Regions from separate parts of the Sphingomonas sp. SUN019 genome, predicted to be linked through region 1. Evidence: predicted binding sites of a transcription regulator. Region 1 holds the regulator's gene; each other region holds the start of a gene.
What was found. Region 1 encodes LexA, which represses DNA repair genes until DNA is damaged. Its sites were predicted from a motif close to GTTCCNCNCTTGTTCT; they were not measured.

Region 1 (6,260 bases):
GTCGAGCCCGAGCCACGTCATCCCCGACAGGATCGCGTCGATCGCGGGCTGGGTGGAGCGCGCGCGGTCGGTATCCTCGATCCGAAGCAGGAATTTCCCGCCGTGGGCTCTCGCGAACAACAGGTTGAACAACGCGGTGCGCGCGCCGCCGAGATGCAGGAATCCCGTAGGCGATGGCGCGAAGCGCGTGACGACGTTTCGGTCGCGCGGCGGTGCCGCGGTATCGATGGTTGCGCTCAAGCGCGCTTGCTCCCAGGCTGTGAAACGAGATGGCGACCAAGGCCGCGAATGCCCCTAGCACGCGCTTCCGGCCGCTTCAAACCGCGGTCGGCGGGGCGCGTGACGCGGTCGAGCGTTGGCTTGAGGCGGAGCGCGATCAGCTGTTCCTTTGGCTGCCGGTGGCGATCGGCGCGGGCGTGGCGGCGTGGTTCGTGCTGCCCGATCCGGCGCTGTGGACCGCGGCAGTTCTGGCGGCGCTGGCCGTCGCCGCGATTGCTGTGGCTCTTGGCAGGAGTGGCCGAGCGGGCCGCAGCGTGGCGATCGGCGCGCTGGCGGTCGCGCTCGGGCTGTCGCTGGTGTGGTGGCGGGCCGAACGCGTGCGCGCGCCGGTCCTGGAGCGACCGACGATCGTCCAGTTCGAGGCGCGAGTGGAGCAGCTCGACGCGCTTCCGGCGCGCGATCTGGTGCGGCTGCGGCTCGCGCCGACGCGGTGGATCGACCGGACGCCCGATCCCGCGCCGACGCGGCTGCGGGTCAACGTTGCGACCGCCGATGCGCCGGCGGGGCTGACCGAAGGCGCAGTCGTCCGGCTGCGATCGCGGCTGATGCCGCCGCCATCGGCGGCGGTGCCGGGCGCTTATGACTTTGCGCGCGTGGCGTGGTTCGCCGGGATCGGCGCGACCGGGCGGGGGTTCGCGCCAGTCGAGATCGTTAGCGGCGGCGCGGGCGAGGAAGGGCTGCGCGCGCGGCTGTCGCGGCATATTCACGTTCGCCTTGAGGGGAGCGCGGGTGGTATAGCGGCGGCGCTGGCGACCGGCGATACCGGTGCGATCAGCGATGACGATGCGGAGGCGATGCGGCGGTCGGGGCTGGCGCATCTGCTGTCGGTGAGCGGGTTGCACATCACCGCGGCGGTCGGTTTGACGATGCTGCTCGCGTCGCGGCTGCTGGCGCTCAGCCCGTGGCTGGCGCTGACGGGCCGTGTGCCGTTGATCGCGGCGGGCGTCGCGGCGGTGGTGGCGGTCGGCTATACCTTGCTGACGGGCAGCCAGGTGCCGACGATCCGGTCGTGCGTCGCGGCCTTGCTGGTGCTTACCGCGATGGCGATCGGGCGCGAGGCGGTGACGCTGCGGCTCGTCGCGGCGGGGGCGGTGATTGTGCTGCTATTGTGGCCGGAATCGCTGGCAGGACCAAGTTTCCAGCTGTCGTTCGCCGCGGTGACCGCGATCGTAGCGCTGCACGAACATCCGCGCGTGCGAGAATGGTTCATGGCGCGGGATGACGGGTGGGTGCGCTGGGCGGTGCGTGGACTTGCGTCGTTGCTGATGACCGGATTGGCGGTCGAACTCGCGCTAATGCCGATCGCGGTGTTTCATTTCCACAAGGCGGGCATTTACGGCGCGGTCGCCAATATCGTCGCGATCCCGCTGACGACGTTCGTGGTGATGCCGCTGGAGGCGGGGGCGTTGCTGCTTGATACGGTCGGGCTGGGCGCGCCACTGTGGTGGCTGACCGGTCAAGCGCTGGCGCTGTTGCTGTGGATCGCCCACACCGTCGCCGCGGCGCCGGGGTCGGTCGCGGCGTTGCCTGCCATGCCCGGCGAAGCCTACGGATTGATGGTCGCTGGCGGGCTGTGGCTCGCATTGTGGCGGACGAAATGGCGGCGGCTCGGGCTGGGGCCGTTGGCGGCCGGGGCGGTGTGGGCAATGATGACGCCTGCGCCCGATCTGCTGGTGACCGGGGACGGGCGGCACGTCGCGTTGCGGACGGGCAGCGGTGCGGTGGCGATGCTGCGGGATCGGGCGGGGGACTATACGAAGGCGATGCTGGCCGAGAACGGCGGGGCCGATGGCGAGCCGTTGTTGCTGGCGGAACAACGCGAGGCGCGCTGCAGCCGTGACCTGTGCATCGCGACGCGCGAGGCGGGCGGGCGGCGGTGGCGGATCGTGGCGACGCGCAGCGCTTATCTGGTGCCGGTCGCCGAACTGGTCGCGGCGTGCCGCGCGGCGGATATCGTGATCAGCGAACGCCGCCTGCCGCGCACCTGCACGCCGCGCTGGCTGAAGCTCGACCGGCCGACGCTGGCGCAGACCGGCGGGATCGCGGTCACGCTGGCGAACGGCCGCATCACCACCGTCCACCGCGCAGGCGACCAGCATCCGTGGACGCTGGCCGCAATCAATCGTAGCGGCGCAGCAGCCCCGACAGCTTACCCTGCACGCGGACGTGCGAGGGGGGATAACGCTGCGGATCGTAGGCGCGGTTGGCGGGATCGAGCCGGATCATCGCGCCTTCGCGACGGAAATATTTGAGCGTCGCTTCGTGATCCTCGATCAGCGCCACGACGATCTCGCCGTCACGGGCGACGTCCTGCCGTCGGATCAGCGCGTAGTCGCCATCGAGGATGCCCGCCTCGACCATCGAATCGCCCGACACTTCCAGTGCGAAATGTTCGCCGGCGCCGAGCAGGGCGGCGGGAACGGGCAGCATGGTCGATCCCTCGAACGCCTCGATCGGGACGCCCGCGGCGATCCGGCCGTGCAGCGGAATTTCGATGATGTCGTTGGCGGGTTCGGGCGCGGCGCGGCGCGGCGGCGGGGCCGCCCGCTTCGGCTCGGCGCGCTCGGGCATCTTCAGCACTTCGAGCGCCCGCGCGCGGTTCGGCAGGCGGCGGAGGAAGCCACGTTCTTCCAGCGCGCTGATCAGACGGTGGACGCCGGACTTGGACTTCAGGTCCAGCGCGTCCTTCATTTCCTCGAACGAAGGTGACACGCCACTGTCGGCGAGCCGATCGTTGATGAAACAGATCAGCTCATGCTGCTTCTTGGTAAGCATCGCGGGTTCCTCCGGCGAACAGACGCGGAACCAATATGGAACACTTTGCTTGCCGTCAAGCGATCATGAGGATTTCCGCCGATTCGCCAGCCGCCGCTGGTGGCGCGTGCGGTTCGCGGATCACCAGGCAGTCGGAGCGCGCCAGCGTGAGCAGCATCGAGCTGTCCTGAATGCCCGAAACGCTGACCCGGCCATCGGTCAACGCGGCGCGCATATAATCGGTGCGCGGGCCGTTCGCGGGCAGGTCTTCGCCGAGGATCGCGCGGGTCGTGCGCGGCAGCGGGTTGTGTGCGCCCGCCAGCGCGGCGACGACGGGTTTGACGAACAGGATCGCGGTGACGAACGCCGACACCGGGTTACCGGGAAGCCCGAGCACCAGCATCTGACCGCGCCGTCCGGCCATCATCGGCTTGCCCGGGCGCAGCGCGATGCGCCAGAAATCGATCTGCGCGCCCGCCGCTTCCAGCGCGGGGCGGACCAGATCATGGTCGCCGACCGACGCGCCGCCTGTGGTGACGAGCAGGTCAGCCTGAACGTCGCGAAACGCCTCGGTCAGGGCGTCGAGCCGATCGGGCAGGATACCGAGGTCGACGATCTCGACCGGCGAATCTGCGAGCAACGATCGCAACAGCAGCCGGTTGGATTCGGGGAGCGCGGTGTCGGACGCGGGGGTGCCGGGTTCGACGAGTTCGTCTCCGGTTGCCGCGATCGCCACGCGGACGGGGCGGCGGACCGTGACGGCGCCGACGCCACCAGTCGCCGCCACCGCCAACCGGGCGGCGGTCAGTCGCGCACCCGCTTCGATCAGCACGTCGCCTGCGGAAAAGTCGAGTCCGCGCCGACGCGTGTTGCGGCCGAGCGCGAGCGGTCCTTCGCCGTCCAGCGTCAGACGATCGCCATCGCGCCCGGCTTCCTCTTGCACCATCACCGTATCCGCGCCCTTCGGCATCGCCGCGCCGGTGAAGATGCGTGCGGCCTCACCGGCTCCGATCGTGCCGTCGAACGGCCGCCCCGCCGCGCTTTCCCCGATGACTCGCCACGGTCCGGGCAGATCGGCGAAGCGGATGGCGTAACCGTCCATCGCCGACAGGTCCGCGGCGGGCTGCGTCCGCGCGGCGATCACCGGTTCGGCCGCCCATCGCCCGAGCGCCGCACCGATCGGGAGGGTTTCGGCCGCGACCGGCGCGACCGAGGCGAGCAGGCGCACCTGCGCCTCCGCGACGGGAAGCAGGCTCACGAGTGTCCGGCGCGACAAACCACGCGCGAATGTTGAGAATGTTGAGACGATAGCGCGTTTTTCACGATCGTCGGCAAGGATCGCGGCAGGCGGCGGCGGGCGGGAAGGGGGCGATCGCGCGGCATCGCCTTTAGCCTTGCCAGAACATTTCCAACATTCACAGGCGGTCGGCGTTTGTCACCATGCTCCGGGCGGCTAGTAAGGCTTGGGGAAAAGGGGACGACCATGCGGATTCCGATGTCGATCGCGCTGGCGGGCGCATTGTTGCTGGGCGGGGCTGCGCCGCCGAGCCAGCCCGAGCGGTTCGACATCGCTGTTCCGCCCGTCCTGCCGCTGCGCGAGCGTGCAAAGGTTCAGGACGCATGGTTGGCCGAGCGGCTCGACACCGTCGTACCGCGGCTGATGCGTGGGGCGGGCGTCGACATGTGGGTGCTGGTGGCGCGCGAATATGTCGAGGATCCGGTCGTGGCGACGATGCTGGACGCGGAGAGTTTTTCCGCGCGGCGTCGCACGATCCTGATGTTCTTCGATCCCGGCGGGGGCAGGCCGGTCGAGCGGATGACGGTCAGCCGCTACGGTCTTGGCACGCTGTTCAAAGCTGCGTGGAAGCCTGAGGCGGAACCCGATCAGTGGAAACGCTTCGCCGCGCTAGTGGCGGAGCGCAAGCCGAAGAAGATCGCGCTAAATATCTCCGCGCAGACCGCGCTGGCCGATGGGCTGACGCACGGCGAATATGAGGAACTGCGCGGGGCGCTGCCGCCCGAATACGCCGCGCGGATTGCACCGGCGGGAGCGCTGGCGATCGGCTGGCTCGAAACGCGCATTCCGGCGGAGATGGCGCGCTATCCGGCAATCGTGCGGAACGCGCACGCGATCATCGCCGAGGGGTTGTCGGACAAGGTCGTCGTGCCGGGGAAGACGACGGCGGACGACGTGGTGTGGTGGTTCCGCGAGCGGATCGCCGGGCTGAAGCTGGCGACGTGGTTCCAGCCGTCGCTGCATATCTTTAGGCAGGGATCGAAGGAGGAACTGACCGGCGATGCGGTGATCCTGCCCGGCGATATGCTGTGGACCGATTTCGGGATCACGTACTTGGGCCTCAACACCGATACGCAGCATCTGGCCTATGTCCTGAAGCCGGGCGAGCGCGATGCGCCCGCGGGGCTGCGCGCCGGGATGGCGGCGGCCAATGCGGTGCAGGACCACCTGACCGCTGCGTTCCGGACCGGGCGGACGGGCAATCAGATGCTGGCCGATGCGCGCAAGGCGGCGCGGGCGGGCGGGCTGGAGCCGACGATCTATTCGCATCCGATCGGCTATCACGGCCACGCCGCGGGCAGCGCGATCGGTTTCTGGGACAATCAGCAGGCATCGCCGGCGGGGGAGCATCCGTTACGCGCCGACACCGCCTGGTCGATCGAACTGTCGGCGGCGCGCGCTGTGCCGGAATGGGGCGGGCAGAAGGTGCAGTTCCGGCTGGAGGAGGATGCGTATTTCGATGGACGGTCGGTGCGGTATCTCGACGGGCGGCAGACGCGGTTTCATCTGATCGGGGATCGGTGACCATCAGGCAGCAGACCAGTCTCCGGATTTGCCGCCGCGCTTTTTCAGCAAGTGAACATCGTTTACTATCATAGTCTTGTCGATCGCCTTTGCCATGTCGTATACGGTCAGCAGCGCGACCGACACCGCGGTTAGCGCCTCCATTTCCACACCGGTCTGGCCCGTCGTGGCGACGGTCGCCGTGGCGATTACGCCCCCGTCATCAACGCTCAGGTCCACCGTCGCCCTGGTGATCGGCAGCGGGTGGCAGAGCGGAATGAGGTCGCTGGTGCGTTTTGCCGCCATGATCCCGGCGACGCGCGCAACCGCGAGCACATCGCCTTTGGAGACCGCGCCATCGGCGATCGCGCGGGCGGCTTCGGGCGACATGGTAATGCGGCCGGTGGCGATCGCCTCGCGCTTCGTC
Region 2 (6,260 bases), 3.1 Mb from region 1:
CTCCAGACCGGCGCATCCGGGCGCGCTCGGGCAACGTCCTGTCTCCGATTGGCTCTCATGCGAATTGACCGCCGCGTCAACCGCGTAGCTAGGTAGCGGCATGGGGGCCGATCAGAATATCGACTGGGCGAAAACCGCGGCGAGCGCGCTGGAATGGTGGCGCGACGCGGGTGTCGACATGCTGGTCGAGGATGCGCCGCGCGATTGGCTGGCGGCGATCCCTGAAGCGGCCGCGCCCGTTGCCGTCGCGCCTGCCGCTACGCGATCGGCAGCGCCTCCCGCTACGATCGAGGCATTCCTGGCGTGGCGGATGAGCGCGGACGCGCCCGAGGCGGATTGGAGCGGGGTGAAGATCGCCGCGAGCGGGCCGGTCGATGCCGTCCTGATGGTGCTGGTCGATTGCCCGGAGCGCGAGGACAGCGACGTGCTGATGTCGGGTGCAGTCGGTCGGCTGTTCGACCGGATGCTCGCGGCGATCGGGCGGAGCCGGGCGGATATCCACCTTGCGGCCTTGTGCGCCGCGCGGCCGGTCGCCGGGCGTATGCCGCGCGAGATCGAGGCGCGGCTGGGCGAGATCGCGCGGCACCACGTTGCTTTGGTTGCGCCGAAAAGGCTGCTGGTGATGGGCAATGCGGCGAGCCGTGCGATCCTGCCGACGGACGCCGCGCAGTCCCGAGAAAATTTACCTGTTCTTAACCATACGGGCGGGAAAGTGACTGCAGTCGTGACGAGTTATCATCCGCGCTTCCTGCTGGAAAAGCCAGCCGCCAAAGCCGAGGCGTGGAGGGATCTGCAGATGCTGATCGGGGGAATGAAGTGATCCGTATCTTGCTTTCGGCCGTGTGCCTGGCCGCATTGACCCCGACCATCGCGAGCGCCGACACCGCGCCCACTCCCGCCGCCGGCATACCCTCACAGCTCACCCCCGAACAGCGCGGCGCGTATCGCGCGGTCTTCACCGCGATCCGCGAGAGCCGCTGGAGCGATGCGCAGATCGGCCTGGACGCGATGGCGCCGGGGCCGCTGCATTCGTTCGCACGCGCCGAACTCTACACCGCCAAGGGCAGCCCGCGGGTCGAGCTGGAGCCGCTGGTCAAATTGCTGACCGAGGCCCCCGAACTGCCGCAGGCCGAGGCGCTGGCGCGGCTGGCCAAGGCGCGCGGGGCGGAGGAATTGCCGCCGTTGCCAGTGGCGCAGCGGCTGATCTGGCAGGACGGGGCTCCGATCCGCGTGCGTGCGAAGAGCGTGAAAAGCGACATGATCGCGGCCGATCTGGCCAACCGGATGACGCCCTACGTCAAGGCCGATATGGGCCGCGAGGCTGAGGCCTTGCTGACCGGCACCGGCGGTCTTTCATTGGAAGCCCAGACGGAATGGCAGGCGAAGGTCGCGTGGATCTATTTCCTGCAAGGGATGGACGGCGATGCGCGCCGGGTTGGCGACCAAGCTGCGAACGGCGGCGGCGAGTGGGCGATCACCGGGCGCTGGACGTCGGCCTTGTCGGCGTGGCGGCAGAATGACTGCGCGGCGGCGGGTGCGGGCTTTGAAGGCGTCGCGGCGCGCGCGACCGATACCGATATGCGCGCCGCCGGGCTGTACTGGGCCGGACGCGCCGACATGGCGTGCGGCCGTCCCGACCGGGTCGAGGCGCGGTTGAAGAACGCGGCGCAGTACCGCGAGGCGTTCTACGGACAGCTTTCGCGGCAGGCGCTGGGCATGAAATCCGCCAAGGAATCGCCGCAGCAGGTGACTGCCGACTGGGCGACGCTGGAAAAACGCCCCAACGTCCGCGTCGCCGCCGCGCTGGTCGAGATCGGTGAGAGCGACGAGGCCGATCAGGTCATCCGCCAGCAGGCGCGGATCGGCAACCCGGGCGAATTCGCCAGCCTGGTCCGCGTGACCGAGCAGATGGACCTGCCAGCTAGCGTCGTATGGCTGGCGCACAATTGCCCACAGGGCGTAACCGCGACCGCCGAGGCGCGCTATCCGATGCCGAACTGGACGCCCGACAGCGGGTGGCGGATCGACAAGGCGTTGGTCTATGCGCACACGCTGCAGGAGAGCGGGTTCCGCAACAAAGTGGTGAGCCCCGCGGGCGCCTACGGCCTGATGCAGATCATGCCCGCCGCGGCGACCGATTACATGCGCGAGCGCGGCATCAGTGTCGACAAGATCGCGCTGACCAAGCCGTCGACCAACATCGACATCGGGCAGCGGCATATCGAGCGGCTGCGCGACATGGGGTTAACGCAAGGCCTGCTGCCGAAGGTGATCGCAGCGTATAACGCCGGGCCGAAGCCGGTGCAGGACTGGAACGCGCAGGTCCGCGATAACGGCGATCCGTTACTGTATATCGAGAGCATCCCGTATTGGGAGACGCGTGGGTATGTGACGACGGTGCTGCGCAATTACTGGATGTACGAATCGCAAGGCGGCAAGCCCGCCTCGGCCAGCCGCACCGCGCTGGCGCAGGGGATGTGGCCGCGCTTTCCGGGGCTGCCGGGGGCGAGTGCGGTGCGGCTGAACGCGCAAGCCCCGCGGACCGCGACCGCGAGCATCGCGGGCGAGACCGGCGGGGTCACGCTGGCGCGATAAGTCGAAACCTGGAGGCGGAACACCTCCCCGGCGAACGCCGGGGTCCAGTTGCACGGTATTCAGTTGGCTGGGTCCGAATCTCGATCACAAGATTCGTTGAAACTGGACCCCGGCTTTCGCCGGGGTGGAGATAGATGGTAGGCGATCGCCATGCCGATCGACGACACCCTGCCCTTCAAGCCCGTCCGCATCGCGGTGCTGACCGTCTCCGATACGCGCGGTCTCGCCGAGGACCGATCCGGCGACACGCTGATCGCACGGCTGACCGACGCGGGGCATGAGCTGGCCGAGCGGCTGATCCTGAAGGACGATGCCGACGATATAGTCGCACAACTCCATCGCTGGATCGACGATCCGGCGGTCGATTGCATCATCACCACCGGCGGGACGGGCGTTACCGGGCGCGATGTGACGCCCGAGTCCATTGAGCGGGTCGCCGACAAGATGATCCCCGGGTTCGGCGAACTGTTCCGCTGGCTGTCATTCCAAACGATCGGCACGTCGACGGTCCAGTCGCGCGCCTGCGCTTGTGTCGCGCGGGGCACGTATATCTTCGCGTTGCCCGGATCGACCGGCGCGGTGAAGGATGCGTGGGACGGGATATTCCGCGATCAGCTCGATAGCCGCCACCGGCCGTGCAATTTCGTCGAACTGATGCCGCGGCTGCTGGAGCGTTAGCAGACGCCGATCGTCAGCTTGCGCAGCACGCTGCGCTCGATCGGTTCGTCGAAGCGGCAGCCGGCGAGACCCCCGTTGCACCACACGACTGTCGCCGCGACCGGCAGGCCGCCGTCGAAACGAATCCATAGCCGCTCACCGGCGCTTTGCTGACTGTCGAGCGTCATGCGGCAACCGTAGATCGACAGGTCGTGCAACGTGGCTTCGTTCGCGACCTCGCCGTGGCGGCGCGTGGTGGCGCGACTCACGTGAACGCTCAGGCGACGAGTCTCCCGTCGCTCGATCCGTGCGGGCTCGACGCAGTTGAACTGGCTCGATCGTGTCGCCATTGGCCCTCTTCTAAAGGCGTTATAGCGCGATTCGTACACCAAAGGGTTAACGCCGGCGCGTCGTTGTTCCTTTTATGTTCCGACTGGAATATAGTGGTGCATGGCCAACGCCCGCCCGAGTCCCCGCCCGAGTCGCGGCGCAACGATCAATCGTGAGAGCGCGCGTTTCAATCTGCCGCAGACCGAGGCGGACGGTGACTGGCTCGATGCGCGCGACGAAATCGACGGCGCGCCGCCGCCGCTGCGGACCAGCGTGACGGTCGAGCGGCCGAAGACGATCATCAGCCGCAACGTATCCCCCGACCTGCCGTTCGATCGCTCGATCAATCCGTATCGCGGCTGTGAGCATGGCTGCATCTATTGCTTCGCGCGGCCGACCCACGCGTTCCACGATCTGTCGCCGGGGCTGGATTTCGAGACCAAGCTGTTCGCCAAACCCGATGCGGCGGCGTTGCTCCGCGCCGAATTGTCGAAGCCGTCCTACACGTGCGGGCCGATCGCGATGGGGACGAATACCGATCCGTATCAGCCGATCGAGCGTGAGTGGCGCGTGACGCGCGGGGTGATCGAGGTGCTGGCGGAATGCGATCATCCGCTCGTCATCACCACCAAATCCGATCGCGTGGTGCGCGACATCGATCTGCTCGGCCCCATGGCGGCGAAGGGGCTGGTGGCGGTGGCGATCTCGGTCACGTCGCTCGACTCGCGCATCGCGATGACGATCGAGCCGCGCGCGCCGCATCCCGAACGGCGGCTGACTGCGGTGCGGCGGCTGAGCGACGCGGGCATCCCGATTTATGTGAACATGGCCCCGGTGATCCCGGCGATCACTGATCATGAGGTGGAGGCGATCGTCGCGCGCGCGGCCGAGGCGGGCGCGCTGGGGGTGTCGTTCATCCCGGTGCGCCTGCCGTGGGAAGTCGCGCCGTTGTTCCGTGCATGGCTCGACGAACATTTTCCCGATCGCGCGGGGAAGGTCATGGCGACGATCCAGTCGCTGCGCGGGGGCGAGCGCGACAATGATCCGGGGTTCTTCACGCGGATGCGCGGGCAAGGGCCGTGGGGGGAGTTGCTGCGGGCGCGGTTCCTGATCGCGCGGAAGCGGAGCGGGATCGACCGTAACCGGGAGAAAATGCGGTTGCGGACCGACCTTTTCCGCCCGCCGCGGGGGGATCAGGGGGAGTTGTTTTGAGAGCCAATCCTCCCCGGCACGGGGAGGGGGACCGTCGCCGAAGGCGATGGTGGAGGGGCAGCCAAGCAATGCTGGCCTTTGTCGCTGCCCCTCCGTCAGCCTTTCGGGCTGCCACCTCCCCGTTCCGGGGAGGAGCGACACTGTCTGAATAACGATGTAGCCTCAGCCCACGAGTGCCAGCCTTGCCTCCGATGCCTTCATCGCGACCGCGGTCACCCCCGGCAGATGCTCGATATGCGTCACCAGTTCGGCGTCGAGCAGGAAATCGCGGCCTATCAGCAGCGTCGCTATCCCACCGTCAGGCAGCGGCGTCAGCAGCCGCACCTCGCCGCGCGCGCCGCGATGGTCGGCGAGCACATAGGCCAGCGACGTGACGTCGAAGCCCTCGGACACCGCGATCTCCACCGTGAAGCGCGCGTTCGACGCCAATCCCTCGAAGGGCTGGATGCGCTTTACGGTCACGCGGGGCTGTTCCTCACCGGGGCGGCGGTCGAGTTCGACCGTGGCGAGGCCGCAGCCGCCGGCCTTCGCGGCTTCCTCCAGATCGTTGGCGACGGCGTCGTCGAAGCAGGTCGCGACGAACTGGCCGCTCTGGTCGCTGAGCGTGGCCATCATATAGCGTTTCCCGCGCGCGGAGGTGCGCCAGCGCGCGTCTTCGACCAGCACCGCCATCGTCGCGCCTGCGCGCGTCCCGTCGTCGGGGATGGCGAGCGCGGCGAGCGCGCCGAACTGCCGCGCGCCGTGCGCTTTGGCGAGATGCGCGTGGCGGTCGACGGGGTGCGCGGAGAAATAGAAGCCGTACGCCTCCTTTTCCTGCTCCATCCGCTCGGCGACGGTCCAGCGTGTGGAGGTCGACAGCTTGATCGAATCACCCGCGCCGGTCGCTTCGCCGAACAGGCCGCCCTGTCCGCTGGTCTTCGCGTCATGCGCCCGCGCAGCGACCGCGAGCATTGTTTCGGCGACTGCGAACACCGCCGCGCGATTGGCGCTGAGCGCGTCGAACGCGCCCGCGGCGGCGAGCGTTTCGAGCTGGCGCTTGTTGATCAGCCGCGGATCGACGCGGTGCGCGAGGTCGTCGAGGCTGGCGAACGCGCCCGACGCTTCGCGTTCGAGCACGAGTTTCTCCATTGCCCCCTCCCCGACCGATTTCAGCGCGGCCAGCGCGTAGCGCACCGCGAGGCCGTCCTCATGCGGTTCGACGTCGAATTCGGCCTGGCTGCGGTTGATGTCGGGCGGCAGGCATTTGACGCCGAGCCGCCGCATATCGTCGCAGAAAATCGCCAGCTTATCCGTCAGATGCAGGTCGTAGCACATCGAGGCTGCGAAGAATTCGGCCGGATGATGCGCCTTCAGCCATGCGGTTTGATAGGCGAGCAGGGCATAGGCCGCGGCGTGGCTCTTGTTGAAGCCGTAACCCGCGAACTTGTCGATCAGATCGAAGAGTTCGTTGGCCTTGGCCTTCGGGA
Region 3 (6,260 bases), 2.3 Mb from region 1:
GACCAGCGTCACCAAGAGCGCGACAATCCACAGCAGCCGGGCGTGAGCCGGGAGGCTGTTCGGTGCCCCGTCGATCGGGCGCAGCGGCAGAAAGCCGTCGCTTTTGGCGGCGTCATCCCGTCTCTGCGGTTCCGGTGGTACGATCAGTTCGGGAGGAATTTCAGGTACCGAAGGTCGATACCTCGAATTTCGAGAGGGGTCTTCAAATCTGGCTAAAGCGTCCGCGGCAGCGCGACGCCCGGGCGCACCAAGGATCTGAACTGCCTCGGTCAGGTAGGTGTTCACGGAATTCTCGCTCAGCGACAACTCGCGCGCGATCTCCTTTAGCCGGAACCGCTCGCGGTAGAGCCTGAGGACTTTGCGATGGCGCTCGGCAAGGAGTGGAAGCTGACTATCGTCCATGACTGGTATCTGGCGCGAATTACCGCACAATGACAGACACAAGGGCGTTCAAGGCGCGCACCGCCACCTGCCCGATCTCATTCGTCTGAGGCCACGATGTGCTTGCGTGCCGCTAGCCAGGCGAGTTGTGCGGCGTGGGCCATGCGCCGGCGGTGGTAGGCTCTGAGGCAACGTCGCAAGCTCGCGGCAGAGCCGGAAGTCATCGCGGCGCGCATCGTCTCAATCTCAACGGCGACATCAGGAAAAATTTCCTGTTCGACGAGACGGAACGCTGCCAGTCGCTCGCCGAGGCGACTTAATATCGCAGCAAATTCGGTATTCCCGGGTGCTCGCGCGATGGCATCAAACAATTCGTCGTAGTCGCCATCCTCGTCCCAGACTTGGGGTGCCTGGATGTTGGCGATCGTTTCCGGTGGTGCCCAATCGATCGCGAGCAGCAGGAGACGGGCGTGTACTTCGAGGAGGGCCCGCAGGTGAACTTCCGAGATCAGCAGCGGGCGCATGCCGCCGCGCGGGTGAGATTCTAGCAGTCCTTCGCCGAGCAATCGCATCGCCGCTTCTCGGACGGGTGTCGGCGACACCTCGAACTCGTGAGCGATTTTCGCAATATCCAACCTTGCATGTGACTCGATTGCTCCGTCGACGAGCGCGGCCTTCAGCCGCACGTAAACCGCCTCGCTCGTGCCGCCTCCCTGCGTCATTGCATCGCCCTTTGATGCCGAACTGTCGCCGATCTCGGCGCGGCGGCCGCGCGCCAACCCAGGTAGGTTTGTCGGCGCAGCTTAATGGGCGCGAGAACCCCGCGGCACGCAAGCACAATTGGTTTCGAATTGATCCTTTTCCTGAACGGACGGTCGCCTCGACCACCTCGTAAGGTCGTCTACGGGCGAGATGCTGCGATGGGTTGGCAGCCCTGAACTTTTGCTAAATCAGCTTCTACTTGCGGTGGACTGATCACTTACCCGCGTAATCTCAGGTGTAGCCGCCCACGTCGAAAAGGGCGGCAGTCGGGATACGCGAGGACGTCTTTTGTCGCTGATGCTGCGTCCAAATTTAGGCGTGTTCATGCCGACGGCCTGTCGGGTCGAAGTCGCCAAGCTTTTCCTCACGTTCGATCAGATCGGTGATGTGATGAGCCACGCGCTGTGCGACGAATCGAGCGGCCTGCGGACCCCACCGAGGATCGATCCTGTCGCTGTTGCCGCCAAGCGCCTGATCGAGTGCGTCCGGTAGCGCGTTGACGAATGTTTCCAGGAAAGCTGCAAGGCCGGACAATGCCCATTCGCTCGCCAGGTCCTGCCGACCGTAAAGTGCGAGCGTTAGTGCGCCGCGCGCAGGCAGGCCCGCCGCATCGAGCAACGCCAGCGCCTCGCTGGACGTCATGCCGCGCGAGCCACGCAATGCTCGCGAGATCTGATCCTTGCTGAGGCCCGCTCGCGGTACGAGGTCGCGTTGACGCTTACCGGACCGGGTGATGAGCATCGTCACGACCTGACGAAGCGTGTCGAGGTCGTGATCGGGGAGCGGATTGAGTGGCACGGTCAACCTCCATCCTATTCTTTCGAGCGTACAAGACGCACTGAAGAGAGTAGGGAAGTCACCAAATGTTGGAGCGATGATTGGTGCCAAATTGACCGCGACATGGCCGGGCGTTTCGCGTGCCACCGAAATGTGCGAGTAAGTTCAACATCTCAACACCGTTTGGGCGATTTCGCGGCGTCAAAGGCGACTCCGGCTAGTGGATATTTCTAATATTCGCGACGAATATAGCGGAAATAGCGAAGGTGATATGCGCGGCGTTGCGCTCGCGCACGCACCTTTGGTCTTCTTCAACGCTTGAAAGTTGGCATGCCGCTGTTCGCGGACGGCTGAGGCATCGCGTCACTCCGTGATCGCAAACGGCCCGGCAAGCGGTTGGCCGGGGCACTGAAGGTAGCTACGGTGGTCGCCGGTCCGGATGACGCGACGGCCGGGTCAGGATGATCCCGCCGACCCAAACCCAGATCGGCAAGGCTGCGATTGGCGAGGACGGCAGGACAACAGACAGAACGAAAAAGGTCGATCGAAAATCGGGCGTTGCCGACGAAAAATAATTGCTGCGCCGAAATCGCGCCGTTTCCGCCTTGCGGTGACTTCTCGGTGTCCGACGGGCCGCGATGATCGGATTGACATCGATGTGCCGTTCGGAACAAAAAAGGAACGAATCAACCGTTCCTGAGTCTGTCCGATGCCATGCACCATGTCACTATCCTCGCTGAACTGCGCGCTCGCATCGCCGTGGTCGAGGGGCCGCAGACGCATCGTGCGGCCATTCCGTTCGGAGTCGAGATGCTCGACCAGCGGCTCCCCGGCGGCGGTCTTGCGACGGGCGCTCTGCACGAGGTGGCAGGGAGTCCCGAACTGGCCGACGATGCGAGTGCGACGATCTTTCTCGCTGGAATCCTCGCACGCACCGAGGGGCCCGTCTTCTGGTGCCTGCGCTGGCGCGACCTGTTCGCGCCGGCGCTGCATCTCGCCGGACTTCATCCGGACCGCGTGATTCACGTCGAGGCGGGCAGCGACTCGGGCGTCCTGCTCGCGATGGAGGAATGCCTGCGGCACGCCGGCATCGCCGGCGTCGTTGGCGAGGTCACCAAATATCCGACCACCGCCTCCAAACGGCTCCAGCTGGCGGCGGAAGGATCGGGTGTCACCGCCTTCGTCTTCCGCCGCGCGTCGAAGATCGAGGTCGCGGCCGAAGGCACGGCGGCGGTCACCCGCTGGCGCATCACCGCCGCGCCGAGCGAAGCGCTCGGCATCCCGAGCCTCGGCCGGCCGCGCTGGCAGGTCGCTCTCGAACGCGTGCGGGGCGGCGAGCCGCGGCAATGGATCGTGGAGGGATGCGATGCGCAGGGTCGTATCGGTCTATCTACCGCACTGGTCGACCGACCGGTTGCGGCGGAAGACCGCCAAGCCGCCGCCTGACGCGCGCGCGCCGTCCGCGCCGCTGGTGACCGCGCTGGCCGAGCATGGCCGACGCGTCGTCGCCACCACCGACGCGGCGGCGCGGGCGCTCGGCATCGCGCCCGGCATGACCATCACCAAGGCGCGATCGTTCACCCGCGAACTGGACGTGATCGACGCCGACCCCGCCGCTGATCTCGACGGCCTGCGCCGACTCGCGCTGTGGGCCGGGCAGCGGTACGCACCCATTGTCGCGCCCGATCCGCCCGACGGGTTCTGGCTCGACGTAACCGGCTGCGCCTCGCTGTTCGACACCGAACGCGCGCTGATCAAGGATCTGCATCGCCGGATCGCGGGGTTCGGACTTGCGGTGCAGATTGCCGTCGCGGACACGGCCGGTTGCGCCCACGCGGTCGCGCGGCATGTGCCGGCCGGGCGGCCGATTACGATCGAGCCGGGCGACCACCGCAAGGCGATCGCCTTGCTGCCGATCGCGGCGCTTCGCGTCGACGTCGGCTTGGTCGATGGGCTGCGCAAGCTGGGCTTCGAACGGATCGAGCAACTGATCGGCACCCCGCGCGCGCCGCTCGCCAAGCGGTTCGGACGGACGCTTCACCGTCGCCTCGACCAAGCGCTCGGGTTCGTCCCCGAGCCGATCGAGGCGATCTTTCCCGAGTACCTCCCGTGCTGCCGACGGGGGTTCATGGAGCCGCTCGTGACCGCCGAAGCATTTGGTCAGGTGATCGCCGATCTGGCCAGTGACATCGCCGAGCAGCTCGTTTGCATCAGCAAGGGCGCGCGGCGTCTCGACTGCTATTTCCACCGTGTCGATGGGCACAATCAGGCGATCCGGATCGGCACCGCCGCGCCATCACGCGACGCCGCCCACCTCGCCAAACTGCTTGCCGCGAAGATCGAGACGATTGATCCGGGCCTCGGCATCGAAGCGATGACCCTCGTCGCGCCGCTTGTCGAGACGCTGGGCGCCCTGCAGGGCGAAGGTCTAGAAAGCGTGGCCAAGCGCGGCCCCGACCTCGCCGGGCTGGTCGATGCACTCGCCAACCGGTTCGGTCAGGGCCGCCTGTACCGCACGATCCCGCAGGCAAGCGCGATGCCCGAACGCTCGATCGCGCGCGCGCCCGCACTGTGCGTCCCCGGGGGCGCGACATGGCACGACGATCTGCCACGCCCGAGCCGGATGCTGAACCCACCCGAGGCGATCGACGTGACTGCGATGCTGCCCGACCATCCTCCTGCGATGTTCGTGTGGCGCGGGAAACGGTTCCGCGTCGCGCAGGCCGATGGCCCGGAGCGGCTGTACGGCGAATGGTGGCGCGACGCCGGGATCGAGATCGACCGCCCCTATACCGTTCGCGACTATTTCCAGGTCGAGACCATCAGCGGAGGCCGCTACTGGTTGTTCCGGCTCGGCGACGGTGAAAATGCGGCGACCGGCGCGATGCGCTGGTTCGTCCACGGTGCGTTCGCGTGACGAGACAACTGCGGATGGGTGTAGCGATGTGATGTGTGCGGAACGCGATGACGACGGCGCATCTCGGTACGTCGAACTGCAGGTCACAACCCATTTCAGTTTCCTGCGCGGCGCCTCGTCGCCCGAGGAACTGTTCGCCGCGGCCGCGGTGCTCGGTCTCCCCGCGCTCGGGATCGTCGATCGCAATTCGGTCGCCGGGATCGTCCGCGCATGGGATGCCGAGAAGACCACCGGCGTGCGCGCGATCGTCGGCTGCCGGCTCGACCTGACGGACGGCACCGCGCTGCTGATCTATCCGACGAGCCGGACCGCCTATAGCGGGATGTGCCGGTTGCTCAGCGTCGGCAAGGGCCGGGCCGGCAAGGGCGCGTGTCACCTGGGTTGGGACGACGTTTCGGAATGGAGCGATGGGCTGATCGCGATGCTGGCGCCCGATCGCGCCGACGCCGCCACCGAGGCGGCGGTCGCCAGGACTAGGCGCATCTTCGGGGATCGCGCCTATCTCGCATTGGCGATCCGGCGTCATCCACGCGACGCCGTCCGGCTGCGCGATCTGGCGGCGATCGCGGCGGCGGCGCGGGTGCCGACCGTCGCGACCGGCGATATCCTCTACCATGCGCCCGACCGCAGGCTATTGCAGGACGTCGTCACCTGCATTCGCGGGAAATGCACGATCGACCAGCTCGGCGACCGGCGCGAACGCGTCGCCGACCGGCATCTCAAACCTGCGGCGGAAATGGCGCGGCTGTTCCGGCGTTATCTGAAGGATACCAGCCCGGTGGCGCGCAGCGTCGAGCTGGCCGCGCGCTGCACGTTCAGCCTCGAGGAGCTGAAGTACCAATATCCCGACGAAACGCGCGTGCCCGGCCGCACCCCGCAACAGGAACTCGAGCGGCTGACTTGGGCCAAGGCGCCCGAGCGTTATCCCGAGGGTCTCGACGGTAAGGTGCGCGCTCAGCTCGAACACGAACTGCGGCTGATCGCCCAACTCGACTATGCGCCCTATTTCCTGACCGTCCACGCGATCGTCGCGTTCGCGCGCAGCCGCGACATTCTGTGCCAAGGCCGCGGCTCGGCGGCCAATTCGGCGGTCTGCTACGTGCTCGGCGTCACCTCGATCGACCCGGTCCGGTCGGAATTGCTGTTCGAGCGGTTCGTCTCGGCCGAGCGCCGCGAGCCGCCCGACATCGACGTCGATTTCGAGCACGAGCGCCGCGAGGAAGTGATCCAGTGGATCTACGAGACCTATGGCCGCACGCGCTCGGCGCTGACCGCGGTCGTCACCCGCTACCGCGCGCGCGGGGCGGTGCGCGAGGTCGGCAAAGCGCTGGGACTGAGCGAGGACGCGACCGCCGGCCTCGCGTCCTCGGTCTGGGGCTGGAGCCGCGAGGGCGTCGAGGAGAAGCATGCCGTCGAACTCAAC

Region 2: a site for LexA is predicted at 3,668-3,683, ahead of M0208_RS02465 (PA0069 family radical SAM protein). Genes of this name have one in related genera too.
Region 3: a site for LexA is predicted at 2,588-2,603, ahead of M0208_RS06260 (ImuA family protein). Genes of this name have one in related genera too.

What each region holds. Positions count from the first base shown of each region.
Region 1 is NZ_CP096971.1:3,569,994-3,576,253, forward strand. Features, by position in the region: gene gltX (glutamate--tRNA ligase) at 1-240, opposite strand, end outside; partial or broken gene M0208_RS17230 (ComEC/Rec2 family competence protein) at 270-2,387, shown strand; gene lexA (transcriptional repressor LexA) at 2,398-3,054, opposite strand; gene M0208_RS17240 (molybdopterin molybdotransferase MoeA) at 3,110-4,291, opposite strand; gene M0208_RS17245 (aminopeptidase P family protein) at 4,517-5,854, shown strand; gene moaC (cyclic pyranopterin monophosphate synthase MoaC) at 5,858-6,260, opposite strand, start outside.
Region 2 is NZ_CP096971.1:493,951-500,210, forward strand. Features, by position in the region: gene M0208_RS02445 (uracil-DNA glycosylase family protein) at 101-820, shown strand; gene M0208_RS02450 (lytic transglycosylase domain-containing protein) at 820-2,595, shown strand; gene moaB (molybdenum cofactor biosynthesis protein B) at 2,746-3,273, shown strand; gene M0208_RS02460 (PilZ domain-containing protein) at 3,270-3,602, opposite strand; gene M0208_RS02465 (PA0069 family radical SAM protein) at 3,703-4,794, shown strand; gene dnaE (DNA polymerase III subunit alpha) at 4,957-6,260, opposite strand, start outside.
Region 3 is NZ_CP096971.1:1,283,169-1,289,428, reverse strand. Features, by position in the region: gene M0208_RS06275 (LuxR C-terminal-related transcriptional regulator) at 1-402, opposite strand, end outside; gene M0208_RS06270 (GntR family transcriptional regulator) at 480-1,160, opposite strand; gene M0208_RS06265 (hypothetical protein) at 1,456-1,941, opposite strand; gene M0208_RS06260 (ImuA family protein) at 2,635-3,366, shown strand; gene M0208_RS06255 (DNA polymerase Y family protein) at 3,287-4,837, shown strand; gene M0208_RS06250 (error-prone DNA polymerase) at 4,869-6,260, shown strand, end outside.